One region of the Trichocoleus desertorum AS-A10 genome, then DNA from elsewhere that is predicted to be linked to it. Evidence: riboswitches for the same ligand, from Rfam matches in the RefSeq annotation. Region 1 holds a riboswitch; the other holds the start of a gene.
What was found. Region 1 has a riboswitch for cyclic di-AMP ahead of NDA01_RS05155 (universal stress protein). Riboswitches for the same ligand answer to the same signal wherever they lie in the genome.
Positions count from the first base shown of each region.

Region 1 (14,872 bases):
AAACCAACCCCGCCAAGCCGACCAATTCTGCACCAACTCCGCCAACTCCGCATAACCCGCCGCTCTCGGATGCGCTCCATCAGAGGCGATCGCCTCTGCAACCCAAACCGGAGACGCTTGCAACGGACCCGCGATTTCCAAAAACGGCACCTCAAGCCCCTGACAAAGCGCACCTAACTGCCCTGACAGATCACTAATTCTTTGATTTTGCTCAGCATCAGCCACAGGGGGTGGCCCCACCATCAACACAGGCAACGATCGCCGTGCTTCAGTCAAAATCTGACGCGCATTTTTGATCGAGTCACTGGGACCAACGCGCGGCTTACCATTTTCGATCGTGGTATCGTTCACCCCAAACGAAAAGACCACTCGGCGATCGCAACTTGCTGGAAGACGGCGCTCTACCTCTTGCTGCCAGCGATCGCGAATATCCGCACTAGTCTCACGCCGAATGCCTAGGTTGTAGTAAGTGACGTTGTAGTTATTATGACTAGCCGCAGCGCAGATTCTACCCGTCCAACCTAGGCATTCTGGGTCGCCAGTGCCATTGACGAAGGAGTCTCCAACAAAACAAATTAGGATATCAGCTTGATCGGACATGATTATGAAAGGAAGTCTAAGCTTTGGGTAAAACGGTCAGGCCACAGGTTTTCTCAAAACTAGAAAGTAACAATAAATACAGGTTTTCTTAATGGTGAGGATGTTTTTTGACAGGGTGGGAACTATAGAAACATATCCTGACTTCAGTGGTCGCTGAGCTATGTTGTCTGATTCTATACCGAGTGCCGTAGTTAAAGCCTCTGGAAAAGTTCCGCTCAGGACAGTTCTAGTAGTTCCATTCATCCTACAGATTTTTGTAGCGGTGGGGCTGACAGGCTACTTATCACTGCGAAACGGACAAAAAGCGGTGAATGAGTTGGCAACCCGATTAGAAACAGAGGTAAGTAATCGCGTCAATCAGCACCTCGATAACTATGCAGCCACCACTCGGTATCTAACTCAAATCGATGGCGAACAAATCGATTTAGGTCTACTGAATCCAGCAGACGCTGACCGCTTGGCGCAATTTTTCTCTAAACAGGTAAAAACCTATAACGTTGGATACATTCTGTACGGTTCTAAAACAGGAGAATTCATCGCCTCCGGGTACTATCGCGAGTCTTCGATTCCGAAGCATGGCAACCCCGATATCAGTCTAGTGTTGCCAAAGCGCTACGGCAGCACAGACCTCTATAACTATGCGACGAATGACCAGGGTCAACCAGTCCAATCCTTTCCAGGCACCAAAGATTACCAATATCAAAAAGAAGGCTGGTATGCCAAAGGCGTTGAAACGGGTAAGCCAGGATGGAGTGAAATTTACCAATGGGAAACTAACTCGTATCCCCTGTCGATCGCAACTAGCCGACCGATTTATGACAAAGCTGGCAAGCTCATGGGCAGCGTTGGGGTAGAACAGCGGTTGTCCCAGATTGGGGATTTTCTGCGGCAAATTCAAGTCAGCCAATCCAGCAAAATTTTCATCTTGGAAACGAATGGTTTCTTGGTCGCAAGTTCCAGCGATCGCCCTGTCTTCTCCGTGGTAAATGGGAAGCCGCAAAGACTGCGAGGTGTAGAAAGCCCGGACACTCTCATCCAAGCCACCTCTAAATATTTAGGCGATCGCTTTGGCGACCTGAAAACAATTCAAAATCAGCATCAGCTAGACTTCCAGCTGAACGGCCAGCGTCAGTTTGTCCAGGTGAACCGCTGGCAGGATGAGTGGGGCTTAGATTGGCTCGTCGTGGTTGCTATGCCCGAATCAGATTTCATGGGCCAGATTAACGCCAATACTATCAACACGATTTGGCTTTGCCTTGGTGCGTTGGGGTTGGCTACGCTCCTGGGGATCTACACCTCTCGCTGGATCACCCGACCGATTTTGCGGCTCAGTCAAGCTTCAGAGGCGATTGCCCAGGGTGAACTTGACCAAAAAATCGAGGTTTCTGGAGTCAAAGAACTTACTGTTCTGGCTCAATCCTTCAATCGCATGGCTCAGCAACTACGAGACTCTTTTACAGCGCTAGAAAACACCAACCAAGCCCTAGAACAGCGAGTGGAAGAGCGCACCGCAGAACTCAAGAATGCCAAAGAAGTCGCCGACAGCGCCAACAAAGCCAAGAGCGAGTTCCTCACCAACATGAGCCACGAGCTACGCACTCCCCTCAATGGCATTCTCGGCTACACCCAAATCCTCCAGCGCACCGAATCCATGACCGATAAAGGGCGTAAAGGCATCAGCATTATTCATCAGTGTGGCTCCCACTTGTTGATGCTAATCAACGACATCCTCGATTTAGCGAAAATTGAAGCTCGAAAAATGGATTTGAGTCATAGCGAATTCCATTTTCCGTCCTTCCTCCAAGGCATTGCCGAAATTTGTCGGATTCGGGCAGAGCAAAAACAAATCGCCTTTGTTTATCAGCCAGATGCAGAGTTGCCAACTGGGATTCGAGCTGATGAAAAGCGACTACGCCAAGTACTGATCAACCTGTTGGGAAATGCCATCAAGTTTACTGATAGCGGCAAGGTGACTTTTCGGGTGGAAGTGCAAGCCATACCAGGAGCCAACAGCCAGGCGGCAAAACCCAAGACCGATGCCTCTCCTTGGCGAATTCGTTTCCTCGTAGAAGACACAGGCGTAGGGATGACGCCAGAGCAAGTGAAGAAAATCTTCCTACCCTTCGAGCAAGTGGGAGATGTCAGAAAGCAATCTGAAGGAACTGGACTAGGCTTGGCAATCAGCCAGAAAATTGTGGGATTGATGAGTAGCAGCCTGGAAGTACAAAGCAACTTTGGCCGAGGCAGCAAATTTTGGTTCGATGCAGATCTGCCCGAAGCTAAAAATTGGGCTGCTGCCGCTAGGACAGCTCAGCAAGGCACGATTGTAGGTTATCAGGGAGCTAGACGCAAAATCTTAGTCATTGACGATCGCTGGGAAAATCGTTCTGTTTTAGCGAGCCTACTAGAACCAATCGGTTTCGAGGTGATTGAAGCAAACAATGGCCAAGAAGGATTAGATACAGCAGTTGCTATACGTCCTGACCTGATCGTCACCGACTTGGTCATGCCAGTCATGGATGGCTTTGAAATGCTGAGACATTTACGGCAGCTCTCTCAATTCAAAAATACGGCTGTGATTGCTTCTTCCGCGAGTGCTTTTGAGACGGATGAATATATGAGCGTGACAGCGGGTGCCAATGAATTTTTACCCAAGCCGATTCAGACTGAAACCTTATTGCAATGGATACAACACTATCTAGAACTGGAATGGATTTATGACCATAAGCTGGATCAGCTAGGTGCAACCGTCGATCCAGCTGAGAGTATAGATTTAACCTGGAAACTCCCAGCCGCAGAAGAATTGCAACACCTACACCAACTGTTAGCGATGGGCGATCTGGACGGCATTGTAGAGACAGCTCAGCGACTAGAACAGGCCGATCCTCAACTGGTTTCCTTTGCCCGCAAAGTAGCGGAGCTAGCTGAAGGCTGTGAACTAAACGCACTTACGACTTTGCTCAAGCAGTCCATGCCAGAGTGATGCCCCAGACTGCTGACCTAAATTCATATTGCCGCTTTAACAGCTTCACTTTTAACAAACACTGCTTATCAGCTATGTATGACCAATCGACCGAATTCATTTTGATTGTGGATGACAACTCCACCAACTTGTCGGTGTTGTCTCAAGCACTCAAACAAGTAGGTCTAAAAGTTCGGGTAGCAATGGATGGAGTCAGCGCCATTAATATTGCTCAGCAACAATTACCCGAACTCATTTTGCTAGATATTCAAATGCCAGGGATAGATGGCTTTGAAACTTGTACTCGCTTGAAAGCTGATCCGTCTACCCAAGCGATTCCCGTGATTTTTATGACGGCTCTGGCGGATAGTGAAAGTAAGGTGAAGGGCCTGTCACTAGGGGCAGTAGACTACATCACCAAACCCTTTGAAGAGCAGGAGGTGATGGCTAGGGTCAATATTCATTTACAACTGCGGCAACTGACGAAAGCTTTAGAAGAGAAAAATGCTCAACTTCAGCACTCAACAGAAGTGCTAGAGGAGCGGGTAACAGAGCGAACTGCTGAACTCTCTAATGCTTTACAAGATTTGCAACGCTCCCAAGTGCAACTGGTGCAGAGCGAAAAAATGTCTGCCTTGGGGCAACTAGTCGCGGGCATTGCTCACGAACTGAACAATCCCATTGGCTGTATTGTCAGCAACTTGGCACCAGCGTTTGAGTATGTCACTGAGATCACGAAGGTTATTGAGTTTTATCAGCAGGCTTGTCCTGAAGCGGCTTTGCAGTTGAAGCAAACCTTAGGCGATATTGACGTTGAGTTTGCATTAGAGGATTTGCCGAAGCTGCTCCATTCTATGAAATTGAGTACAGAGAGAATTAAAGACATCTCAATTTCTTTGAGAACTTTTTCTCGCTCGGATGCCACCGCGAAAATGCGAGCTGATTTACATGATGGCTTAGAGAGCACCTTAACGATTTTGCGCCACCGCTTGAAGGCTGGGAGTGTGCGAGTAGCGGGTAAGGAGCAGCACCGTCCTGCCATTGAGGTGGTTAAGCACTATGGGGAGTTACCTCTGGTGGAATGTTATCTAGGGCTACTCAACCAAGTGTTTATGAACATTCTGGCCAATGCAATTGATGCTTTGGAGGAAGCGCTGCCTGCTACACCTCAGATCTTGATTCAAACCGTTCTGGTTGATCAGCAGATTGTTGTTTATATCTCTGACAACGGAGCGGGGATGCCGCCAGAGTTGCAGCCAAAAGCTTTTCAGACATTCTTCACGACCAAAGCCGTGGGTAAGGGTACAGGCTTAGGATTGTCGATCGCTCGACAAATTGTCGAGGAAAAACACGCAGGCCATTTGAGTTTCACCTCTGAACCTGGTCAAGGAACGAAGTTTGCGATCGCCTTGCCCCTCAGTTGAAACCAAGCTTTTGCTTCTCAGCCGACTCAAGGAGTAGTAATGGGTTTACCTATTAGCAGACCGGTTGGGCGTTGAGTTAAGCGTCACGCGATCGCCGTAGTTCAATAGGGTGTCGATGGTGTCCAGGCGATGCTCCCAAGCGTCTACTTGGTAACGATGCTCTAGGGCGTATAAGTTCATCCAACTGCTAAACTGAGCCCGGAAGTTAGTTAATTCTCGTTTGGCAGTTTTTAAGCGATCGCGTCCGGGACGTTCGGCTAGAGCTTGGAGCGCTTGGTCCAAAGCTTTTGATTGATTTTGCCAACGACTTAAAGCAGGTTCCCTCATCCAAAGTTGCTTTTGCCCTTGAAGAAAATTCCACTCGCGTTGCAGAGCTGTGTAACGCACCGCCGCCGCCGCAAAAGGTTGACGATAAGGGACAGGCTCTTTGGGAGTTCGTTGAATGGGTCCTTGAGTTTTTTGAAAGATGGTTTGCAAGCGATCGTTGAAGTTCTCAGCCGCAAATAGAGCATAACCTCCAGAGGGCAAGTCTCGTAGCGCCTGAATCTGATCGATCGCCACCGCTTCGGGCAGGTTCAACAGCCGGATTCCTGGCATGATCAAGGTTGAATTGAGCTTGCTGGAAGTTAGGTAAGGCTGGACTAGGCGTTGGAACCGATTGGTATCCATTGCGTAAGCCATTGGCACGACCAAATCAATATCTCCCCGCTCTGCCCAATTTTCCCAATGCTGTTGCAGCTTCTGGATGCGTTCGTGCTGCGGTAGGGGAAACACCGCGACTGACATGACCAAATTAGGTTTTGCTCGACGTAATTGCTGTGAGGTTTCGGCTACAAAGCTGTCGATTTGCTGGGTGCGGAAGTTAGTCCAGCGCTGCCATAGGTTGCGATCGCCAGGAGAGATTTTGAGGGGGTCAACGCCGGCAAATTGCTGAAATTGCTGACGAGCGGCTTTGCCATAACCGTAAGTGCGACCAGCCGCTGGATCTTGGAAAGGATAGCGAATGTAGTCTAACTGAATGCCATCAACTTGATAGCGGCTAGCAATCTCGCTGAGGAGTTGCTGCAAATAACGCCGTACTTCAGGATTAGCTGGATCAAGAAACGGTTTTTCCTGGCCCGCTGGGATGATGCGACCCCGGTTGTCGTAGTTGGCCCAGTCTGGATGGGCTGAAATGACTGGCCCTGGGTAATCTTTGGGAAGATTTAGCAGCAAGTTGTGGCGCTCGTTGCCAGCAGCAAAGGCCCAAACCCAGGCGTGTAGTTCCATGCCTCTAGCATGAGCCAGCTTAACGGCAGCAGCTAGGGGGTCCCAGCCACGGGTGAGCGGGTTCTGTTGTGGTGCAACTTGGCTGGGATAAATGGTATAGCCTGCATTAACGGTTTCAAAGAAAACTGTGTTAATGCCCGATGCTGCCAAGCGATCGAATAAAGCTGCGAGTCCTTGCTCAGAACCCGCTCGGACAATGGTGCCTCGGTCCAGCCATATAGCGCGAATTTCCGGTTGAGCCCGTAACCGTTCAGTCGGGTAGTTATCCCAAAGAAAGCGTCGAGTTTGGATCCACTGGCTACGAGCTTTGCGGTAATCTCCTTGTGCTACTAATTGAGAAAATTTTTGCAGCCCTTGGCGAGCCGTGGCTACAACTTGAACCGGGTCAGAGGAAGCAGCCGTGGCTGAAGTTTTAGTAGGTGTAGCGGCGACAAACTCCTTGCTGCTGGCAACTAAACTGGATGCAGTTGTGTTATTGGGTGTAGAGATTGAGCTAGCTGTCTGAGCAGAGCTGTTAGCGGCATTGGCAGTGAGGAGAGCGCTTGCCACTCTGCCGATCAAATTCTCTAGCTCTTGGCGCATTGCGATCGCTTCGAGCGTGGCGATGGGGAGTGCCCCTGGCTCAACTTCTATGCCTGGAGGCGCTACCTGCTCGGCGGGGTCGTTGCCAGACTGGACAGGTGCCTGACGCAACGCTGTGGAACCCGTTGGTGGTGTAGAGGTGAGAGGAAGGCTGAGGGTGCTGGTACCTACCGTGGGTTTTGGGGCTGTGCTGTTAGTTGGAGTTGCGGGCGGTGGCACTGCTGCGATAGGAACTGTAACGACTGGCACTTCACCATAGCGGCTCAAAGCGGCCCGGAGCCAAGTACCATCAAACTCAGCAGAGCCTGAAGAGCGCCGACCCCAATTCCAACCAAAGAAGGTGGATCGCTCCGTGGTCACGATCGCCGGTGGGTTGTCACTGGGCGCTCCAGTGGCAGTGACAGCAGGATTAACTCCTGTAGCACTTTTCCAAGTCGCAATCGTTTGGCTGCTCAGGCTAGAAGGCATAATCACACCTCCCCAGAGGCCACTGGCCGCTTGACCTTTGCGCGCCCAAGACTGGGGTTGCCTCGTGATGGTTTGCAAACCCGTGGGTTCTGAGAGCGGATAGGCCCAGTAAGCACCCAAGAGCGATCGCAAAGCTTGCCGGACTCCTAAAGGCGACAACCGACCAACTGGGCCACTAACGACCACCCGCCCACCTCGGCTCATCCACTCTTCTAAGGCGATCGCTTGCACTTCTGTAACTGTTTCCACATTGGGCAGAAATAGCACGCTGATGCCGTTGAGGTCAGCGGCTCGCTGTACCTGTTGGAAATCAATCACGCGATAACCAACTTTAGCGGCTTGCAGCCGAGTGGTAATACTTTCCCAGTCAGCCGCATTATCCGAGCTGCGTGCCACTCCTAGGGATACCCGCTCGGCAACTGCTGGGGAGAGCAACACGAGACATTGCAGCAACAAGCCTAAACAAACACTAGTCGCTAGCCGACTCTTGCTCATCAGATTCAAAAGTAAACGAGTTGAACGAGTTGAGCGCCTTTGATGCATCACTAGATCGGCAACATCCAAAATAACTGACTGAGAGCGAAGCGATCGCTGGAACCAAGGCCACAGCTTCTGTTGCAGATTGCTACGAAAACCATGCATGCGAAAAAATCAGCTCCTAAAGCGGATATCGCAGTCACAAGCGACTTCCCGCAGCTATTACTAGGGAGAAACTGGAGCCTTCTAGGAGCAAGATTTTAAGACTTATTTCAATTTGAAGGGTTCCCTAAGTAGGCCCAAAAGCTCAACGATCTCTGCACCCCTACCCGATTAAATTCTGTGTAGAGCTTTACCCCGTTGTTCATCCTACCCTTGCTAGTTCCTGAGTGCAAACCGTGACATCGTTCAAGTAGACCTTGACATCCAACACTCAGGGTTGCAGTATCTCCTACTCAACGGCCTCATTGACCGGGAAGCGATCGATCAACTGAATAGCTCGGTAGGCATTCTGACGCAGCGAATTTGGCAGATGTGGGACATGGGGAATTTGCGAAAGGAAATCTAAGGTCCGCCGCAAAATCCGTACTACGTCTCCTTCGTCCAAACTGGTGTTTTCTCCCAGTTCCGCCCATTCCACTCCCAGAGCCCACTGCTCGACTAAAGCAATCAGCTCGTCTTCTAGCCAAACGGGTAAAGCCACTTGATGCCGTCGTTGCACCTGGAATAACTGCCGTCGTAGACCCCGTAAGCCACCCAGCGCTTCTTCAACTGCCGAGGAAGCTTGGTAGCGAGTCCAACTGTCAGGACGCGAGACCTCTGTGACCAAAGCAGCACAAGCGGCGGCCAAATGGTGCGGATCCAAATCATCGAGTTCTCCCGACATGAGGGAGATGCCCAGCCATAACTCGTTATCTCCACGAATGGCTGCTGCTGCTTGGCCCAGAACAGTCGGAGTTAAGCCATCCAAGCCGCCAAACGTCTGCAAAATCTCAATCAAGTGGACAAATTCTTCCCAATGCTGGTGGGATAGCTGCTCTAACTTGGCTTGGCGTTGAGCAATATCTTCTTGCAAATTCTGGACTCGGCGCTGCCGCTTTAACAGCGTGGCAGAATTGCCCCATTGATGTAGGGGATGCGCCTCTAGTTGGGTTTGCACCGCTTGCAGCCGTTCGAGTTGGGCTTGGACTTCTGGGGCAGTTTCGAGGAGCGAAGGCACAGGAGGAATTTGCCGGGCGATCGCTGCTGTTTCTTCACTGCCTTTGCGGCATTGTCCTGGTTTCAGCGGCATCTCAGCCGGGGGGGTGAGGTTGTCTACTGCCTTAATGCGAGGAATCTCGGCTCGCAAACTGACGACATCTCCCACCGCTACGACATACCAGCGATTATCTTGACCCAAGCAAACGAGATAAGGGAATTGGCCAGAACCTGGAGTTTTCATCACCAGAGCCGCTGGGATTGGCTCGGCGGTAGGGACGTTCTCTCCCTTCAGCCCTAGTACGGTGCCCGCGATCGCAAATGAGAGCGCTACAGCAATGTCACCCGACTGCATCTCTTGGGCTTGGTGCTGCAAAATTTTCAGGAGGCGGCGTTCTTCTTTCAGGCGCTCTTGTAGCTTTTCGTAACTCGAAAATAGTTGTGGATCAACCAGTTCGAGCTGGGCTTGAAGTTGCTCAAGCTCTTTAGTCAGATCAGCGATCGCCTGTTGTTGGGGCCGCAAAGACAGCGTGGCGAGATATTGCCCAAAACTGCGCTCGACCAGCTCTTGCGCTTCTTCTAAGGTGTGAGTTTGTAGCAAGTTGAGGACCATGCCATAGCTGGGAGTGAATTGGCTAATCAACGGATCAGCTCCGACTGTGGCTAAGTATGCAGCTTCTTTGGCTCCCTCAAAAGGAGTTTGCACCGTGACGACATGCCCTAACTCATCCATTCCCCGCCGGCCAGCTCGACCCGACATCTGGAGAAATTCTGAGGGATTGAGGAGGCGATGTCCCAAATCGGTGCGCTTGGAGAGGCTAGAAACCACTGTGGTGCGGGCAGGCATGTTAATGCCAGCGGCCAACGTTTCGGTGGCAAAGACCACTTTGATCAACCCTTGCTGAAAGAGTTCTTCGACTAAGCCCTTCCAGGCAGGCAAAATTCCAGCGTGGTGGGCGGCAATGCCCCGGTAGAGCGGCTCAATCTGCCCAGCTCGCCCAGCATCAGGGTGTCGCATCAAAAACTCATCAATCAGGTGTTTCAGCTTTGCCGCTTCCGCCTCATTGACCAAGGATAAATGCTCGACTTGGGTAATGGCGCGATCGCAATTACGACGGCTAAAGATGAAATAGATAGCTGGAAGCATGTCCCGCTGCTGCAACTGGCTGACCACATAAGCCAGCCCAGGCTCGTCTTCCCGCTTGCGTTGGCCTCGGCCTCCTTTAGGTTTGAGGCGGGCGTTGATCTTTTTTTGATCTTGGCTGAGGAGAGGAAATAAGCCTTTGGGGTTACAGAAGTGAAAGCGCAAAGGAACAGGGCGGAAATCTGAATAGATCAGCTCTGTAGGGCCGTGAACTCGACCGATCCAATCCGTGAGCTGATCGCTGTTGGCAACAGTGGCTGACAGCGCGACTAGCTGCACATCCGGTGGGCAGTAAATAATCGATTCTTCCCAGACGGTGCCCCGTTGGCGATCGTTCATGTAGTGGCATTCGTCTAAAACCACCGCTTCTACACCGACCATTGAGGTGCCAACTTCACCGATCGGGGTGCCGTAAAGCATGTTGCGGAAGATTTCGGTCGTCATGACCAAAATGGGTGCTTCCCGGTTGATCGATACATCTCCTGTCAGCAGCCCAACTTGCTCAGGGCCAAAGCGATCGCGAAAATCTCGTAACTTTTGATTGGATAATGCTTTGAGCGGAGTGGTGTAGAACACTCGTCGCCCCTGAGCCAGAGCGCGATAGATGGCATACTCGCCAATTAACGTTTTGCCTGACCCCGTTGGCGCACAGACTACGACCGATCGCCCCGCATTCAGAGCCGCGATCGCTTGATACTGAAACGCATCTAATTCAAAGGGAAACAGCTCTCGTAAATTTAGTTCTGGCAGAGTAGAGGAAACGTTCACGCACTAAGTTCCAATCAGGTTGCGATCTATACTCAAGAGGCAAAATTTCGCGAGAAATTGGCCTACAATTCATCTTTTTAATTGTAAACCGCAGCTACTAAAGCTGTTTGCTACGATCAACCTCGTCACCTTACGAGGAGGTCGAGCCAACTCAGTTGTCGCATTCAAGAATCTTAATAATTGATTGTGATTAAAGCTTGACTATTCTTCAGCTTAATCTAGGGCAAATCAGACCGCGATCGCCACTTCATACATACATTTCTGGCGAATAGCAACCAAGGATACAGCGGCAAATATCTGATTGATCGTAAACTTGACTACTGCTTTTAGGTAGATGACCATGCGGTTTAACGTGAGCTATATTGTCTCAAGGATGAAGGGTTCAATCAACCTCGGATAAGGAATTCCTCATACAACCGTGTTGGTGAAGGATTTCTTAACGTTATTTAAATCACATCTGAGCACAATTTTTGCTCTGAAATAGAACCGTCTTTTGATGGCATTTCTTACATCAAAAAGGCGTTCATTAAAACATTCAGTGGGTAGCCTAATCCGGATTAATAGGCATCAAGGTGAAAACTTGAATGCTGTTTCGTCTGGAACGGAGGAACCGATTTTTGGGGCTAATCTCAAAGATTAATTTGAGAGAGACACCTTCCAGTCTTAGCCCGTCAGCTAACTCCGTCGGCAGTGGGAGGAGTACCTAGGACGCAGGCTTTTGATAGCAACGGTCATTGCGGTCTCCTAGCAGATATCAGATTCCCCTAAGAGATTTCTCTCAGAGTTGATGATGTCTGTTTCCTGGCCCACCTCTCGAAACAAGTAGTCTGGAGAGGTTTTTATCGTGAATATTATGCCAATGTTGGTGCGGCTACAGGGCGCACTGGGTTCAACTGACTTAATCGAGCAAATTCTGCTGTTGCCTCAGCGGCCTAAGGGCGATCGCTCTTCCGGTAAATTGCATTTGCCAGGCCAGACTCGGCGGGCTACTAAACGGCACCTCCAGGCTAACCGTCCAGAAGCAGCGTCTGGAGCTGATGCCGAAATTAATTTGGTGGTGGGCTACAACAGCTCCCCGAAGAGCCAGACCGCTTTAGATTTGACCCTGTGGATTGCTCACCAAACTCGTTTAGCGACTCGTCGCCAAGTGACCGTGCAGGTGGTGTATGTCATCAATCCCACTGACTGTCTAGATAGCATTCCCACTACAACCGATTTTCGCCCAGTCAGAACTGGCAAGAAATCTTCTCAGCACCAGGCGCAGCTATCTAAGGCACTGGTGGCACCTGATACTTATAGTGCGGCCTCTAGCGCAACCTCTAGTGCCACTTCGGAGCGGGAAGGCGCGATCGCAACTCTAGCTGAACCAACCCTAGAAGATGCTGGGCTACCATTCGGCAATTACCCCCTGTGCCAAGTCGATCAGTTTGAGCAGGCAGACCGAATTTTGTGGCAAGCTCGCTGTCTCGCTAACGAGTGGCGTGGTTCCCTGAAAACGCACCTACGATTTGGGCAAGTCGCTCAGGAGTTGCGGAGTGTCGCTAAAGCAGAATCGGCAGTGCTGTTGTGGTTGGGTTGTGACTCTCCCAAGAACTCCATTGTCCGAACCTTGAGCGCTAATAGCCCTTGTCCCGTCTTGGGCGTACCCTCTTCTCTCCATCCCGATCGCTACTTTGATGCCTAAGTCCCGCTTGGGCCGAGAGCGGTTGTGCTTAGAGCCGTGGCAAAATTTCAGGTAATAAATGACCCGGCAATAGAGATAGCGCTAAGTTCTGGCCTTGCAGACCACACTCGCTGTAAAAAGCCCGTACCGTTTGCAGGACATAGCCTAGCGCTGTTTGGTGAAAATCAGGTTGGTGCTGCCATCCTTGTAACGCTTGCAGATGGTGACGCAGAGACGCTTCTAAATGAGCAGACTTAGCAGGTACCGGAATAGCGCCCGCTTGATCGGTCACCACTTGGTAATGGGCTAAACCTAGATTGTTGTGAGTTGCGAACACGTCAAAGGTCAGTTTAGTGCCAGCACCATTAGGCGTTTGGTTTATTTGTTCAACGATGGCTAAAGCTGCTTCGTAGGCTACGATCGCGGATCGTAAAGCTTGCTGTTGGGCTTCTGGTTGCTCTTTGGAGCGGCTAGCTAGGTGCCAATAAGCGGTGCCCAAATTGTTTTGAGTCGCTGCATAGGCAGCAGGGTTAACCTCTACGGTGCGGTAAATCAAGGCGATGCGATAGCAACTAATCGCCAAATTGAGAAATTCTTCCGGCTGCTCATGCTGGGCTAAATTCCAATAAGCCGTGCCCAAATTGTTTTGGATCATGGCGTAATGCAACGGCTCCTGCTCTGGGTTGTAGAAAGTGAGTGACTCGGTGTAAGCAACGATGGCTTGCTTCAGATGTAGGGCAGGTTGATGGTGTTGTGCCAAGTGCCAGTAAGCGGTACCCAGGTTATTTTGGGTGGAAGCATACTTTAAAGGTTCTACGTCTGGTTTGCGATGTCGCAACGCTTCCTCATAAGCTGTGATCGAGCATTGTAGGTTCTCAATGGGCTCCCGGTAGCGAGCTAAATCTCCATAGGCTGCTCCCAGATTGTTCTGGATCATGGCGTAGGATTGTGGTTGCTGCTCAGAACTTACATGAGTCAGCGCCAGGTGATAGGCCGCGATGCCTTGCTCTAAATAAGGCAACCGTTGTTCCGGGTTGGGCGGAAACCGGGACAACATCCAGTAGAGATTGCCTAAGTCATTGAGAATATCTGGAACTAAAGCCGAAGACTCTTCTAGGTGAATTAAGGCTTGCTCATAAGCTTGAATGGCAATCGCTAACTGTTGAGGAGAGTTGTGTCCTTGCTCAATGCGATCGCGATAAAAATTACCAAGAGTGCGATAGGTGACAGCTAACCCTGTAGTTTCTGCTTGTTGTTGATGTAACTGCTCTAGATGCCGCAACATCCGCAAAGGCGGAAAGTCCTCCAGAGCAGCCACTAAAGGGGCAGGCAAGGTAGCACTAAGACGAGAGAGAGACGGAACCGGAGCATTGGCTCGTAGCGCTGTTGCCCCTCCAATCTCTTGAATTGCCGCTGTCAGAACTAAATTGACAAGTTCCGGCGCAATTGATGGAAGAGGAGCTTCTGTAGGTGTATTGTCTAACTCTGATGAGTTCGCTGCTGGGGCGGTAATCGATGGGGATTGAGGCTCTGTAGCAACCGTACGCAGCGGCTGCGGTTCTGAGGCGGGTGATTCTGAGTGAAATCCAGAGCGGGCAGGCAGGCTGTTGGCTGTAACCTGGTTGGTTGGCGCGGCAGCAGTCGGAACGTGAACGCTCCAAGAGTTGGGTGGAGGAGAAGCTGGATTGGCAGTTAGGCGATCGCCTGTACTTTCTGTTGTGTTTGCTGGAGCTACTGTGGTTTCTAGGTCATCCACCAAGTCTCCAAAGGCCAACTCATCAGCCAATAAATCCCGTAAACTAATGGGCACATCTACAGGTTTCTGATTGGCAGGTGAAACTGGAGGATGGGCAACGTCAGAAGTAGAGGCGATCGCTGGCTGGGGACGCTTCGGGGTTGGCTGATGGGTGAAAGCTACTTGGTCTGAATGACGGCGCTTGGGTTGCTCAGAAACGACTGAAAGCGGTGTGGGTTCTCCGACAAACTCAAACACGCCAGTGCGCCAACCCCAAAACTCAGGGGCAGACTGTTGAATGGCTCGAAACCAGGGATGAGGCACCCACAGCAACAAGCTTGCTTCTAACGTGGGTAAACTGCGATCGCACCCTTGTAGATAGCTGAGAAACAACCGCTGTACCGCAGCCGATTGTCGCGTCAGTCGCTCAGTCCCCAAGATTTGGAAGCTAGGGGTCGGTGGCTCTGTTCCTGATCCTTTGGGTAAAGGATGACGAGCTAACCACTGAGTCACCTGAGCGATCGGATTAGGATCGTTGAGATTGAGGTTGAGCGTAACCAGTTGGGGATAATCTGAAGCAAGC
Region 1 is NZ_JAMPKN010000002.1:298,263-313,134, reverse strand. Features, by position in the region: gene NDA01_RS05180 (GDSL-type esterase/lipase family protein) at 1-600, opposite strand, end outside; gene NDA01_RS05175 (ATP-binding protein) at 761-3,583, shown strand; gene NDA01_RS05170 (hybrid sensor histidine kinase/response regulator) at 3,658-4,986, shown strand; gene NDA01_RS05165 (family 10 glycosylhydrolase) at 5,032-7,947, opposite strand; gene NDA01_RS05160 (DEAD/DEAH box helicase) at 8,234-10,891, opposite strand; cyclic di-AMP (ydaO/yuaA leader) riboswitch at 11,467-11,596, shown strand; gene NDA01_RS05155 (universal stress protein) at 11,745-12,575, shown strand; gene NDA01_RS05150 (tetratricopeptide repeat protein) at 12,604-14,872, opposite strand, start outside.

Region 2 (14,872 bases), on a different contig from region 1:
TTCACCGTCGTTTTTCCGCAACATATTTCAGCCGCCAATCCGTCTATCGGCCTTACCAGCTTGGTCAGGTAAGCTTTAATGCTGAAGAGGTAGCCAATCAAAGGCAGCAAAATTCTTTCCCTCGTACGAGGCGAGAGTCAACGCGGGCTGGTTAAGCTACTTCTAATCAGCAGGCGATCGCAGCCAAACGGCAAGCAGCAATATGGTGGACTTTGGGCAACTACTGACCGACAAGATAGAGATCATTGAGCAAAATTGGGTGAGTGCGGTACGGCAGGATAGCCAGATCGAGATCGCTCAGGAGCTGACTTACAAAGCCCTGCGCAATAGCTTCCCCAAAGTTTTGCAGGCAATGGCTAGCATTTTGTCGAATGACGGAGAAGGAGACCTACAAAAGCTAGTCGAAAGCAGTTTAGAACATGGCATCGTCCGCGCCGAGCAAGGATTTGACCCAGCCGAAATCGCCCGTGAGTACCGTCTACTACGCGCCGTGATCTTTGAAACTTTGGAAACCGGATTGTTGCAAAGTTCACCCAAAGAACTACTGCGAGCTGTGCGTTTGATTGATACGGTAATTGATGAAGCGATCGCTCGTTGTTTTAAGAGTTATACCCACGGACGGCTGAAAGAACTAGAGCAACTACAGACGCAACTGAAGCTCACCAATCAAGAGTTAACTCGTTTAGTGCGGGCCAGCAAAGAGAATTTGTCGCACCTAGCCCATGAACTCAAAACTCCCTTAACTTCCATCATTGGCTACTCGGATCTGTTTTTACGTAAACACCGACAGCCAGAGGAAGATAAAGATAACTATCAAGAGTTGGAGCACATTGAGCGCATTCTCCGCAGCGGTCGGCAGTTGCTCCACTTGATTAACGATGCTTTAGAAATTTCTCGGTATGATGCTGGCAGGATGAAGCTGCACCCAGCACCAATTCAAATACGAGGCATTATTCAGCAGACTTTAGAAATTGTTGAACCTTTAGCTCGCAGCAAAGACTTGCAGTTAGTAGTTGACTGCGATCGCGCTCCTGAAGAAGTTGTTACTGACGCTTTACGCTTGCAGCAGGTGTTGATGAATCTGCTCAGTAACGCCATTCGCTATACCGAGACAGGCTCGATTCATATCACCTGTGAAACCCAACCCAACCAAACTTGGGCGATCGCGATTAGCGATACAGGAGTTGGGATTGAGCCTGACAATCAAACTCAGGTTTTTGATCCCTATTTTCGAGTCATGCCCAATAACCAATCCTATCTGTCGAATAGCACAGGGTTAGGACTGGCGATCGTGGCACGATTAGTTAAACTGCTGCAAGGTGAGGTCGAGTTGGCCTCTCAAGTGGGAGTTGGCTCTACCTTCACGGTGACTTTGCCACTGGAGGTTAAACCTGCTGAAGGGATGCTGCCTCAGGAATTGTCTCTCCAGAGCGAGTAAGTGGCCGGACTATCCAGGCAGAGGTGAGGTCTTCGAGGACTTCGTGGTGATGGGTTAGCGCTAGTTCATCGGTCATTAGGACTTGTAGCGTGGGTAGATAAGCGCCTTGCTCCGAGATTTGATGACCATAGCCCACTAATTTGCCTAACTGCCCAGTCATTTGATGTTGTACGGAATCGCCAATCGTAAACATAGCTAATTCAACTCCTGCTCTAATCTTGAGTGAAGTAGTGATCGAGGAAGTTCAACACATAATTCCGGAGGTCAAAATACTCGCGAGAGTTACGCATTGCAGCGCGATCGCGGGGATGAGGAAAGGGGACATCTAAAATTTCACCAATCTTGGCCGCAGGGCCATTGGTCATCATGACGATGCGATCAGACATATAAAGCGCCTCATCGACATCGTGGGTAATCATCATTACGGCCTGCCGTTGGTTCTCCCAAATATCCAGCACTTGCCGTTGCAACTTGCCTCGCGTCAAGGCATCCAGCGCCCCAAACGGTTCATCCATCAGCAGCATCTTGGGCCGAATCGCGAGCGCCCGCGCAATCCCGACTCGTTGCTTCATCCCACCCGAAATTTCGTCTGGATATTTGTCGGCGGCAGCAGTAAGATTCACCATCGCCAAATGTTCATTGACGATCTGCTGTTTCTCACGAGCAGGGACGCGCTTTAGCACCTCATCTACTGCTAAGCGAATGTTTTCCCGGACTGTCAGCCACGGCAACAAAGAGTAGTGTTGGAATACCATCATCCGCTCGGCTCCTGGCTTGCGGATTTCTCTGCCTTCTAGCCTAACAGACCCACCACTGGCCGTTTCTAAACCCGCAACAATCTTCAACAAGGTTGATTTACCGCAACCCGAGTGACCAATGACAGAGATGAATTCATTTTCACCAATGGTCAAGTCAATACCATCTAAAACGACAGACTCGCCCCCACCCGCTGTGGGATAAGCTTTGACCAAGTTCTCAATTACCAAGAAACCACCCGGATGAGTTGGGGTGCGACTATCAGACTCAGCAAACTGGCTAGTGGATTTGACCATGATTAACTCCGAAGCGGCTACGAGGTAAGGAACAAAACCTTAAGAGAGAAAAAATCGTTGGGGTGCGTTAGCGCGAATAGCAAAACTGTTGAGATAACCCACGGGATCGCTGGGGTCAAATCCCTTCTTATCAATAAATACTTCCGGTGACTCGACTTTGTAATCTTCTTGGGGAGAGGCGATCCCCATTTCAGCAGCAATCTCACGATATAAATCAGCTCGCCAACCTTGGGTGGCCAGTTCTTCGGCGTTCTTAGGAAATTCTTTGATTTGTCCCCAACGCGCTGCCTGTGTCATCAGCCAAATACTACGCGATCGCCACGGGAAGGTAGAGTGTTCGTTGGGTTGCTTGGGGATGTTGTCAGGGATATCAAAGAAAATCGTGGTATCGAGTGAACGATCAATTCGCTCTTTGCCGTCAAAACCACCATAGTTATACTCCCCGATGATTGCAGGGCGGGTGAATTTGGGTTTCGCTCCCGTAAACGATCGCTCGGAAATGAGTTGAGCAACTTCAGCCCGATTTTCCGGTTTGCTGCAATACTGGCAAGCCTCAATCATGGCTTTGACTAAAGATCTGTAGGTTTTGGGATTTTCGTTGATAAACGATTCCATCACACCCAACAGGCGATCGGGGTGTCCCAACCAGATCTCCTTTCCCTGAGCAAAAGTAAATCCAACGCCCTCCTTTCCTTTACCCAAGGGGCTAATGGCACGGCTATTCCACGGCTCCGCCACCATGTAGGCTTGCATTGCCCCAATCCGCACATTGCTCACCATCTGCGGTGGTGGAATAATGATGACGCGAAATTCCTTTAGCGGGTCTATTCCTGCGGCGGCGGCCAGATAGCGGACAAAGTATTCATAAATGGCAGAACTGAGCACCACTGCCCAAACCCGCTGCTCGGAGGGTTGATTCTCAAAATAGTTTCTGAAGTCACGGCCAAAGGCTTCTAGGTCACCGTTGTAGTCTCGCCAAGGCCGAATGCCTGCATCCCACATTTTGCGATTCATGGTCATGGCGTTTCCGTGGCGATGAATCGTCATCGCGGCACAAAGCGGCGCATGTCTAGCTCCCTCAGCGCCAATCCGGGCGTTAGTGACGGCTCCAGAAACCACAGGAGCGGCATCGGTACGGCCAAAGATGATGCCATCGCGAGAAGTTGCCCAACTCGCTTCTCGGTTGAGTCGCACGTTAAGGCCGTATTTACGGAAAAAGCCTTTTTTCCAGGCGATCGCAAACGGCGCGCAGTCATTCACGGGCACATAGCCCACCGTGAGATCTGGTTTCTCTAGATCTTCTGGTCTAACTACCTGTTTGATAGCTAAAGCTTCTTCGGTTAAACCTTTAGCACTGCGATCGCCACTAATGCTACAGGAGGCAAGAGTCGTGCCTACCGCAGCAGATCCCATCCCCTTAAGAAAATCTCGTCGGGTCCATTGATGCTCAAATGTATCGCTCATAGTCGAAAAAGTTTTTAGCGATTAGGTCAGAGGCTATTTGACGACTGCTTGTCACCACTCAAATCGCCCCCTAGCCCCCAATTCTGGGGGAATTGGTGAGGGTCTAGAAGTTAGTGCCCGGTGTAGTGCGATGGGTGACCAGCTGTTCTACCTTGCTAACGGCGTAGTCGAGCAACAATCCTGTGACACCAATGACCAAAATCGCGAGGAATACTGAGTTCAAGTTCAAGCGGTTCCACTCATCCCAGACAAAAAAGCCAATCCCAATACCACCTGTGAGCATTTCTACAGCCACAATCACCAGCCAGGCGATACCCAAACTAATCCGTAGGCCAGTAAAAATATAGGGTAGACTCGCAGGCCAAATGATTTTAGTAATGCGCCGCCAACGAGGCATTTCTAAGACTCGTGCCACATCAATGTAGTCTTGGGACACGCTAGAAACACCCAACGCAGTGTTAATAATGGTTGGCCATAAAGAGGTAATAAAAATAACGAAAATAGCAGAAGGATCAGCCAAGTTAAAGATAGCTAAGGCGATCGGCAACCAAGCAAGCGGTGAGACAGGTTTAAAGATTTGAATCACCGGATTGAGCGCCATCATAGCGGGCTTAGACATGCCCACCAAAAAACCAATTGGGATCGCTACGATCGCTGCCAAGAAAAACCCTAAGATCACTCGGCGTAGGCTAGCTAGGAGTAACCAACCAATGCCCAAGTCACCTGGGCCGCGCCGATAAAATGGATGCAAAATGTAATCCAAATTAGCGACTAAAGCTTCTGGCGGGGTCGGCATTAAGTCAGGATTAAAGATGGCTGCCAACCACCACAGCAAGATAATGCCTAAAAACCCGAGTGCGGGCAGTAGAACTGTATCTCGAATTAAAAGTGGTTTAGCTCGTCGCCAAGCTACCTGTCCTGCAACCGCGATTGCAGCAAGATTGAGTTGAAGCATGAATTTATCTCAGAGTCGAGGCAGGTACAAGTAAGTCGTCGCTATACCAACCAAGGACACTGAAAAGACCAGATTAAAAAATGCTGATCTTCAGTCTCCTCCCAATGCCGACGGAGTTAGCTGACGGGCTAGGACTGAGAGATGTCCCCCCTGGCTGCTTTTGAGAAATAAAGCTTGCTCAGGATAAGCCCCAAATTTTGGTTCCTCCGCTCCAGTTCTTAACTCTAAAGCTTTCGGCTTTAAATAAAGCGATCGCACTTTTAGACGCTGGATTAGGCTAACTTACTTATTGAATTCTCCGCAGTCTATCACTAGTTTTTGCGATCGGCAATCATTCTTGAGATGGAAGCAAAAAATTGTTACTAAATCATTGACTTTCAGGGCTAAGAGCGACTTTCAGGACTCGGTTAGAGGTTAATTAAGATAGTAGTAAAAGCTACAGTCAACTAAATATAAAACTAATTTTTCTACAATTAAGAACGAGTAATTCTATTAAGAATTAACTCCCTAACTCTAGGTTTAGTAATTCCTACCACGCTTTTTATTTATAGTAATTTGAGAGCATTTAGACAAAATTTCCGTCGAGGATCAAGCGCGATCGCCTGAACTCTGGCCCCGGTTCCTTGTTATGCTGAAACACTGGACTCGCTATTGATCGAAACCATGCCTGCGCTGACTAACCCGTCGATTACTGCTTTTCCTCTCGCCGCTGTTGTGGGCCAAGAAGCCATCAAGATGGCGTTGTTACTAGCTGCCATTGACCCTGGCTTGGGTGGCGTAGTGATTGCAGGTCGTCGCGGCACCGCCAAGTCAGTTATGGCGCGGGCAATTCACGCCCTGTTACCCCCCATTGAAATCGTCAAAGGCTCCGCTTGCAACTGCGACCCCAACAATCCCCGCGAGTGGGATGACCAACTGCTAGCCGAAGCCACCAACGGTCAAATGCCTGTAATTGGGGGTCAGCCGCTCCCCTTCACCGAAGTCATTCCTTCGCCATTCATTCAAATTCCTTTGGGTGTGACTGAAGACCGCTTGCTCGGTTCGGTTGATGTCAGCCAGTCAATCAAGCGTGGGGAAACTGTTTTTCAGCCCGGATTGTTGGCTGAAGCGCATCGAGGGGTGATGTATGTCGATGAAATTAATCTCCTAGATGACCAAATTGCCAATCTCCTGTTAGGCACCCTGACCGAAGGGCGCAACCAAGTGGAGCGGGAAGGCATTAGTTTCCAGCACCCTTGCAAGCCATTGCTGATTGCCACCTACAACCCCGAAGAAGGTTCGCTACGAGAGCACTTGCTGGATAGAATTGCGATCGCTCTCTCTGCGGATGCCGTTTTAGGGATTGATGAGCGGGTGCAAGCGGTAGACCAAGCCACTCAGTACGCTAACTCTCCCCAATCTTTCTTAGAGCAGTACGACGAAGATTTAGATGGCCTGAGAACGCAAATTGTCTTAGCTCGCGAGTGGCTAAAAGATGTCCAAATTCAGCCAGAACAAATTGCCTACCTCGTCAATGAAGCCCTACGGGGCGGGGTGCAAGGCCACCGAGCAGAACTGTTTGCCGTGCGAGTCGCCAAGGCTCATGCAGCATTAGAAGGTCGAGCCAGCGTCAATGCCGAGGATTTGCGGCGAGCTGTAGAACTGGTGATTGTTCCCCGATCCACAGTCGTTCAAACCCCGCCCGAAGAGCCACCTGCGCCCCCACCGCCACCACCCCAGCAAAATCAAGACGAACCGCAGGACGAATCTGAGCAAGACCAGGACGAGCAGGAAGAAAAAGAAGAGCAGGACGAACCAGAGCAAGAGCAAGAACCGCCCAACGTTCCGGAAGAGTTTATCTTTGACCCCGAAGGCGTGATTCTTGACCCATCTGTGCTCTACTTTGCCCAGATGGCGGCTAATCGGCAGGGTAAGTCGGGCGCTCGGACAATTATCTTCTCGGAAGATCGGGGCCGCTACATCAAACCGATGTTGCCGAGAGGCCAAGTCCGACGGATTGCAGTAGATGCCACGCTACGTGCTGCCGCCCCCTACCAGAAAGCCCGGCGTCAACGTCAACCCGACCGTCGGGTAATTGTGGAGCAACCGGATATTCGGGCTAAACGCTTAGCTCGGAAGGCTGGAGCCTTAGTTGTGTTCGTGGTTGATGCCTCTGGATCGATGGCGCTGAACCGGATGCAGTCGGCTAAAGGTGCTGTCTTGCAGTTGTTGACCGAAGCCTACCAAAACCGTGATCAAATTGCCCTGATCCCCTTCCGAGGCGAACAGGCAGAAGTGCTCCTACCTCCCACTCGCTCGATCGCGGCTGCCCGCAAACGGCTCGATCGCATGCCTTGCGGGGGTGGTTCTCCTTTAGCGCATGGCCTCACCCAAGCAGTCCGAGTCGGCATGAATGCCCAACAGTCGGGGGATATCGGCCAGGTGGTGATTGTGGCGATTACGGATGGTCGCGGCAATGTATCGCTAGCGCGATCGCTGGGTGAACCGATTCAGGAAGGCGAGAAGCCCGACATTAAAGGAGAACTGCTAGAAATCGCTGGAAAGATTCGCGGCCTGCGAATTCAACTGCTGGTGATCGACACAGAGAGCAAGTTCATCTCCACAGGTTTCGCCAAAGAGCTAGCCAAGCACGCAGGCGGCAAATACTACCATCTCCCCAAAGCGACCGATCGCGCCATTGCCTCGATGGCCAGAAACGCGATCGCCGATGTCAGAACCCGCTAAGCCAGAAAACCAAGCAGCAACAAAAATGCCAGATTGATTAAGTTCAATCTGGCAGATGCAGGAGGATCTGATGTAGGAAAATCTATGGCTAACTTAGATGGCTAATCTGAGATTAGCTAAATTCTAGGGGTCAGTTTGCAATTCTTGAGGCTGGAGATAAGCCACCATCTGCTGGATGCCTCTCTGGATGCGTCGGGTCACTGTCATCGGGCTGACCTCAATCCGTTCTGCCACTTCTTTGCGGGACAAGTCGCTGAAGTACACAAGCTCGATCGCGGCTCTGGTCTTGTCCTCTAGCTGGCTCAGCGCTCGCTGCAACTGCTGACGGTCTTCTTCGAGTAACTGCAAGGTTTGGTAGTGGGCATCGGGGAGCATGTCGCCCAAGGTTACGGTTGAGTCTACTTGCTGGGAAACCGTGGCATCTAAGCTCAATAAGGAGCGATTTTTGCCTGCGAGCTTGATTTCTCTCCACTCGTTGACGGAGACGCCTAGCTCAGTGGCGACTTCTGCGTCCTGGGGTTGCCGTCCCAACTCTTTCATCAACGCTTCGCGCACCTTTTGGCCTTCCTTCTGCAAGTCTTGCCAGCGACGGGGAATCTTTACCGTGTTGCCGCGATCGCGGAGGAAGTGGAGCATTTCACCGCGAATGTAGGGAACGGCGAAGGAGCTGAAGGCACAACCTTGGGAGGGGTTGAAGCGCTCGATGGCGCGGATGAGACCGAGGTGGCCGATTTGCTCCAGGTCTTCGTAGGGTTCTGCACACTGATGGCTGACTTGGTGAGCAATCTTCCGTACTAGTCCAGCGTTGAGGCGGACGAGTTGGTTGCGACGCGAGACGGAGGGGTTCTGGTGGTAAGCAACCAGGAGTTCCATGACTTGAGAGCGGGGAGAAGATTGAGTAGTCATCACACAGAGCCTTGCATCAGAGTTGAACTCATTCTCGCGATCGCGCTCCATAAAAAGGATCGTTGTTTTACGGGAATATTCTGCACCCCAGTAAGTACGATCAGGGGAAACACGGACCTATCTTTTCTGGCTCAGGCTGAGTCAAACCTCTAAAATGTTGCTTTTTCTGCTGGAAAAGCCGTGAACTACGGCAATCGCTTCAGCCGTCAAGCCGTGAAAATATCCGTCTAGCGAGAGCTGTGGCCAACTCAGGACCTATCCTGAAGATTTCATAAAGGTCATTCTGCCGCCTGGATGCAACGTTACACAGATTTACAGATGGGTAAACGCGGAGGGCATGACCAAGCGCCAAACTGCCCGGAACCTCAGTCAGAAAAATTGTAGTTATCAGTACTAGAGCTTTTACAACTTGCTCTGCTCTATGTCATGCCACTTATGCTTACTTCGTTCCGAGTCACGCACCTAGCTTTATTTGCAGGCGTTCTTGTAGGGCTGACGGGCGTTGCGACCCAGTTTAGGCACCCTCAGTTGCCGCAGCCTTTGATTAGCCAAGCGATCGCTCAGCCTCAACCAGCCGCTCCAGATTCTAGAGCTGATTACAGTCCTGTCGTGCTGACTCAGCTCACTGAAAATGGCAAAAATCTAACGGGACAGCGGCCTAGCGCGATCGTGGCTCAGTTGTTTGGGGCTACGGAACCATTATCTAAGTTTGGCTTGGAGCAACTTGAGATTAGTTATTCCGAATCTGGGGAAGCGATCGCTCTACTGACCCAAACAGGATGGCAAGACGATTCGGTTAATGGTGTGAGATACCGAGTGGAATTACAGCCGCAACCCAGCGACATCGGGAGCCAATGGCAAGTGGTTTGGGTTGGCAAACAGTCTAAGTGCCAACCAGGACGTGGCCACCAAAATTGGTCTACGGCTTTGTGCTCTTAATTCGGAATTTCAGAGCTAAGGGCTCAGGTTTAGGCCCACAAGTTCAAACCCAAAAGTTCAACCCCGAAACTTAAGCTTGAAGCTGCGAGGCTGGTTGCACCAACTTAGCAACAGCGGCGACCAACTCTCCTGGCTCTATAGGTTTCGCTAAGTGCATCTGAAACCCTGCTTCGATCGCGCGCTTGCGTTCCTCCACACGGGTATAGGCAGTAAGGGCGATCGCGGGAATATTACCTCCTTGCTCTGCCTCTAGTCTGCGAATTTGGCGAATGAGCTGGTAGCCATCTGCGTCTGGCATGCCAATATCGCTCACCAGCACATTGGGCTTGAAATCGCCGAGGGCTGTCACCGCATCTGCCACGCAGGAGACGATGTTCACCTCTGCGCCGTATTGCGCCAAGGCCGTCGATAAAAACTCTCTAGTGTCTGGATCATCATCGACGACCAGCACCCGGAAGCTAGATAGCGAAGGTACGTCTGTATTTACAGCCGCAAGATGTGTCATTGGATAGCCTTCTTCTGCATCTTGCGGGTCGATCAAGGTGGCTGCTTGCGGCAATTTGACAATAAACCGCGCTCCCGGACCGTCTGGATTGCTAGCTGCCTCCACCGTACCGCCATGCAGTTCGACCAAATGCCGCACTATCGCCAGCCCTAAGCCTAAACCACCGTAAGGCCGAGTCGTGGTGCTATCGGCTTGACGGAAGCGATCGAACACATAGGGTAAAAACTCTGGACTAATTCCGATTCCTGTATCAGTCACTTGGATTTGAGCATAACGTTGCGGTTGGGCTTGGCCGTTGTCGCTGCCAATATCCTCTTGACCAAAGGATAAGCTCACCTCCACTTTGCCTTCCTCGGGGGTGAACTTAATCGCGTTTGATAGCAGATTCCAAACCACCTGCTGGAGACGGTCGGGGTCCCCTAAAATTAGCTCTCCTGGCGGGTCAAATTTAGTTTCAACCTGAATAGACTTGCTGTCAGCCATCGGACGCAGGGTATCCATTGCGGCTTCAATCACCCCAATGGGATTAACGGAACGAATTACCAGTCGCAGCTTGCCGCGAATAATCCGCGAGACATCCAGAATGTCTTCAATCAACTGCGCTTGGACTTTGGCATTCCGCTCAATTGTTTCCAGGGCTTTTGTTGTGGTCGCCTCATCAAATTTACGAGTGCGGAGGAGGCGAGCCCAGCCCAGCATGGCATTGAGGGGAGTCCGCAGTTCGTGAGAGAGGATAGCGAGAAATTCATCTTTTATCCGATTGGCAGCCTCAGCTTCTTGTCTAGCGATTTGTTCGCGCATGAACTGGGCTCTGGCTTCTTCTGCCTGTTTGCGCTCTGTCACGTCTTCAATGGTGCCGACGTGGCCCAGCAGCTTGCCGTGGTCTGAAACCATTGGAGACGATCGCACATGGGTCCAGCGAATCGTGCCATCGGGGGCCTGAAAGCGAAATTCATCAGAATATTCTCGGCCCTTCTTGGTGTAGGCCAACCATTCTTGGGCAGCACGAGGCCGATCTTCTAGATAAACCGATCGCAACCAGCCTTCGCCTAAACTAGCTGCTTCATCCAAACCACAAATCACTTGATAGCGGGGATTGGTGTAAGTACAGCATCCTGACATGTCCGTCAGAAAAATACCTACGGGCGAGCAGGCACTGAGGGAGCGAAAGCGTTCTTCACTTTGCTTCAGCTCAGCATTGATGGTACTTAGTTGGGCTGCTTGCCGCTTCACCTCTTCTGTTTTCTTGAACAAATCAACGAAAACGGAAACCTTCGAGATCAGAATTTCGGGCTTAACTGGCTTGAGTAGGTAGTCTACCGCACCTAAAGAGTAGCCCTTAAACACCAGGGAATCGCTACTGCTAAAGGCGGTCATGAAAATGATCGGGGTATGCTGCGATCGCGTCCGTTCTCGAATTAAAGTGGCAGTTTCAAAGCCGTCAATCCCTGGCATCTGCACATCTAGCAGAATCACCGCAAAATCTTGATGGAGCAGGCAGCGTAAGGCTTCTTCGCCGGAACTCGCCCTGACTAAGTTTTGGCCCAAGCTTTCTAAAATTGCCTCTAAAGCCAACAGGTTTTCCGGATAATCGTCAACCAGGAGAACATTAACTTTGGGTTCAGACGACATGGGCTCACCTTATGACAGGCTGACAAAGATGGATCAAACGAGGAGCAATATCTGCCAGGGGTAAAATCCAGTCTACGGCAGTTGTTGCGATCGCTGCTTCGGGCATCATCCGACTTTCGGAAGTTTTGGGGTCTTGAACGATGGCTAAGCCACCACGGGCCTTGATTCTAGCTAGACCTTGCGCTCCATCCCGACCTGACCCAGTTAAGATCACGCCGATCCCCCGTGCCCCATAAGCATCAGCGGCTGACTCAAACAACACATCAATAGACGGGCGGGCATAAGACACAGGCATCTCTGTAGACAAAGCAAACCGACCCACATCCTCTACTAATAAATGATAGTCAGCGGGAGCCAGATACACTTGGCCCGGAACAATGGCTTCTTTGTCTTCTGCGTCTTTCAGGGGTAACACACTACAAGATTGCAAAAATTGACTGAGGCTGGTGTCGGAGTCTTTATGTCGATGTTGCACGATCGCGATGGCGGCAGGAAAGGTAACAGGTAGTTTTTTAAGTAGAAGTTCTAGGGCACTTAGCCCTCCTAAAGAAGTCCCAACGACCACCAACTCGAAGTACGGTTGGGTGTGCGGGGGCCGACTATTTAATCCGTCGGTAAAGCTTTTCACGGCTTTCCAACTCCTCATAACAATCTTCGTATTTCGTCAGTCTTAGAGATTCTTGATGGCCCACTCCTAAAATGCCAAACCTGCCCAAACTTTCGTATAACAGCTTATGCACCCGCTCTTGCAAGGTGTTGTTGAAATAAATCAAGACGTTACGACATAGGATGACGTTGAATTCGTTGAAGGAAGCGTCGGTGGCTAGATTGTGCTGGGAGAAAATCAAATTCTCTTTGAGCGTCGCGCGAAAAATTGCATTGTCATAAGCAGCCGTATAGTACTCAGAGAACGATCGCTTCCCCCCTGCCTTGAGATAGAGCTGGGTGTATTCTTGCATCAGGTGTAGCGGAAAAATGCCTACCTTGGCTTGACGCAGAACCGATTCATTCATATCTGTGGCATAGATGCGGCAACGGTGATATAGCCCTTCTTCCTGCAACAAGATTGCCATTGAATAGACTTCTTCTCCAGTCGAGCAACCAGCATGCCAAATCCGAATAAAGGGATAGGTGCGTAAGAGGGGCACCACCTTTTGCCGAAAAGCCAGATAGAAGCTGGGGTCTCGAAACATCGAGGTGACATTCACCGAAAGCCCCAGTAGAAAGCGCTCTAAGCATTCAGGTTCGTGTAGGATTTTCTCTTGCAGACCAGAGATACTTTTTAGGTGTTCGGCGCGAATAGTATTCCAAATCCTCCTTTTGATAGAAGCCAAGGCATAGTTACGAAAATCGAACCCGTAGTGGCGGAATACTCCTTCCAGCAGTAAGTGAATTTCTAGTTCCTCAAGGTTGTTCATTTGCTATAGAAGTTATTAAAAGTGTAAAAACTACAGGATTTTCGTTTTTACACTTTTAATTTTGCCTTCTACCTATTGATACAACCAGACACGTAGGAGAGAGAGTAACTGCTCTGTATCTACCGGTTTGGTGATGTAATCTGAAGCGCCTGCCTCTAAACACTTCTCGCGATCGCCCTGCATGGCCTTGGCAGTGAGGGCCACCATCGGCAATGCATCAAAGACACTCAACTGGCGAATCGTTTGCATGGTTTCGTAACCATCCATTTCTGGCATCATCACATCCACCAAGACGATGTCTACATCTGGGTTGTTTTGCAACACAGTAATGCCATCGCGCCCATTTTCTGCGTACAACACCTGCATCTGATACCGCTCTAGCAGGCTGGTGAGGGCAAAGATATTGCGAACATCATCATCCACAATCAGCACCTTTTTGCCTTCGAGTATCGGGTCATTTTGCCGCAGTTGCTCTAGCATCTGGCGCTTGGGTTGTGGCAAGTCGGATTGCACCCGATGTAAGAACAGAGCGGTTTCATCCAGGAGGCGTTCGGGCGATCGCACATCCTTAATGATGATGGTTTCGGCCATCCGCTTCAGCTCAGTTTCTTCTTGCTGGCTCAGCTCCTTGCCTGTGTAGACAATAATCGGCAATTTCGCTAGCCCCACTTCCTGTTTCAAGGCTTCAATCAGCTCTAACCCTGTCATGTCAGGCAGGCCGAGGTCGAGCACGATGCAGTCAAAGTGGTTGTCTCTCAACATTTCTAGAGCTTCAGCCCCTGAGCCCACGGCTGTAGTTTCAACATCACCATTGCCGATCAGATCGACGATGCTTTGACGTTGGATTTGATCGTCTTCTACCACCAAGAGGTTCTTGACTCGACGCTCGACAAATTCTTTGATTTGAGTCAAGGCGTTGGTCAAGTTTTCGCTGGAAATTGGCTTCTGCATGTAGGCGATCGCCCCCAGTTGCAAGCCGCGCTGCCGCCCTTCTTCCACGGTCAAAATATGAACTGGAATATGGCGGGTGTCTGGGTTGTGCTTTAAGCGGTCTAGCACCGTCCAGCCATCCATATCGGGCAAGCGAATATCCAACATCACTGCATCGGGCTTGAAGTCGCGCGCCATTGACAGACCCATGCTGCCACGCAAAGCGACTAGCACCTTAAAGCCCTCGTTGCGCGCCATGTCAATTAGCACGCGGTTAAAGTTGAGGTCATCCTCAACAATCAGCAAGACGCGATCGCCCGGTTCAATATTGCTGCGGTCATCACTGAGTTCGGGCAAGGGCAGCATCATTGAGCTAGGAGGTGACTCAGTCAAATTCAGCGCGGCAATATTGGCCGCCAATGTCGTGGCAGCGAAATCTGGGCCATCTCCGTTGGGTGCTTCCCGGCGTCCCAGTTCTACCCGAATGGGCATCTGAGGCGCTGGAGCGGCAGTAGGTGGGGCTTGGTAAGCTTGCGGTAGGTACAGCGTAAAAGTGCTTCCTTGTCCCGGAGCGCTGGTCAGCCTGATTTCACCGCCCAAGAGACGGGCAATTTCTCGGCTGATCGAGAGGCCCAATCCGGTGCCGCCATACTTGCGGCTGGTCGTACCATCCGCCTGCTGGAATGCCTCAAAGATAATCTTCTGCTTGTCCGCTGGAATGCCAATGCCCGTATCGGTCACAGAGAAGGCAATTACCGTATTGGCACGGCTCAAGCTTTCTTTCTCTGGGTTCCAGCCTTGGGCTGCCGCCGTCATGCTGAGGGTGACAGAGCCGCGCTCGGTAAACTTGAAGGCGTTGGCCAGCAGATTCTTCAGCACTTGTTGTAAACGCTTGGAATCGGTATAGAT
Region 2 is NZ_JAMPKN010000010.1:75,917-90,788, forward strand. Features, by position in the region: gene NDA01_RS15040 (sensor histidine kinase) at 1-72, shown strand, start outside; gene NDA01_RS15045 (sensor histidine kinase) at 203-1,438, shown strand; gene NDA01_RS15050 (hypothetical protein) at 1,386-1,631, opposite strand; gene NDA01_RS15055 (ABC transporter ATP-binding protein) at 1,651-2,490, opposite strand; gene NDA01_RS15060 (ABC transporter substrate-binding protein) at 2,530-3,954, opposite strand; gene ntrB (nitrate ABC transporter permease) at 4,058-4,909, opposite strand; cyclic di-AMP (ydaO/yuaA leader) riboswitch at 5,000-5,158, opposite strand; gene bchD (magnesium chelatase ATPase subunit D) at 5,573-7,633, shown strand; gene NDA01_RS15075 (RNA polymerase sigma factor SigF) at 7,757-8,539, opposite strand; gene NDA01_RS15080 (hypothetical protein) at 8,966-9,478, shown strand; gene NDA01_RS15085 (hybrid sensor histidine kinase/response regulator) at 9,549-11,615, opposite strand; gene NDA01_RS15090 (chemotaxis protein CheB) at 11,620-12,243, opposite strand; gene NDA01_RS15095 (CheR family methyltransferase) at 12,215-13,033, opposite strand; gene NDA01_RS15100 (HAMP domain-containing protein) at 13,106-14,872, opposite strand, start outside.
Region 2: it holds a riboswitch for cyclic di-AMP, as region 1 does, so the genes downstream of both, ntrB (nitrate ABC transporter permease) here and NDA01_RS05155 (universal stress protein) in region 1, are expected to answer to the same signal.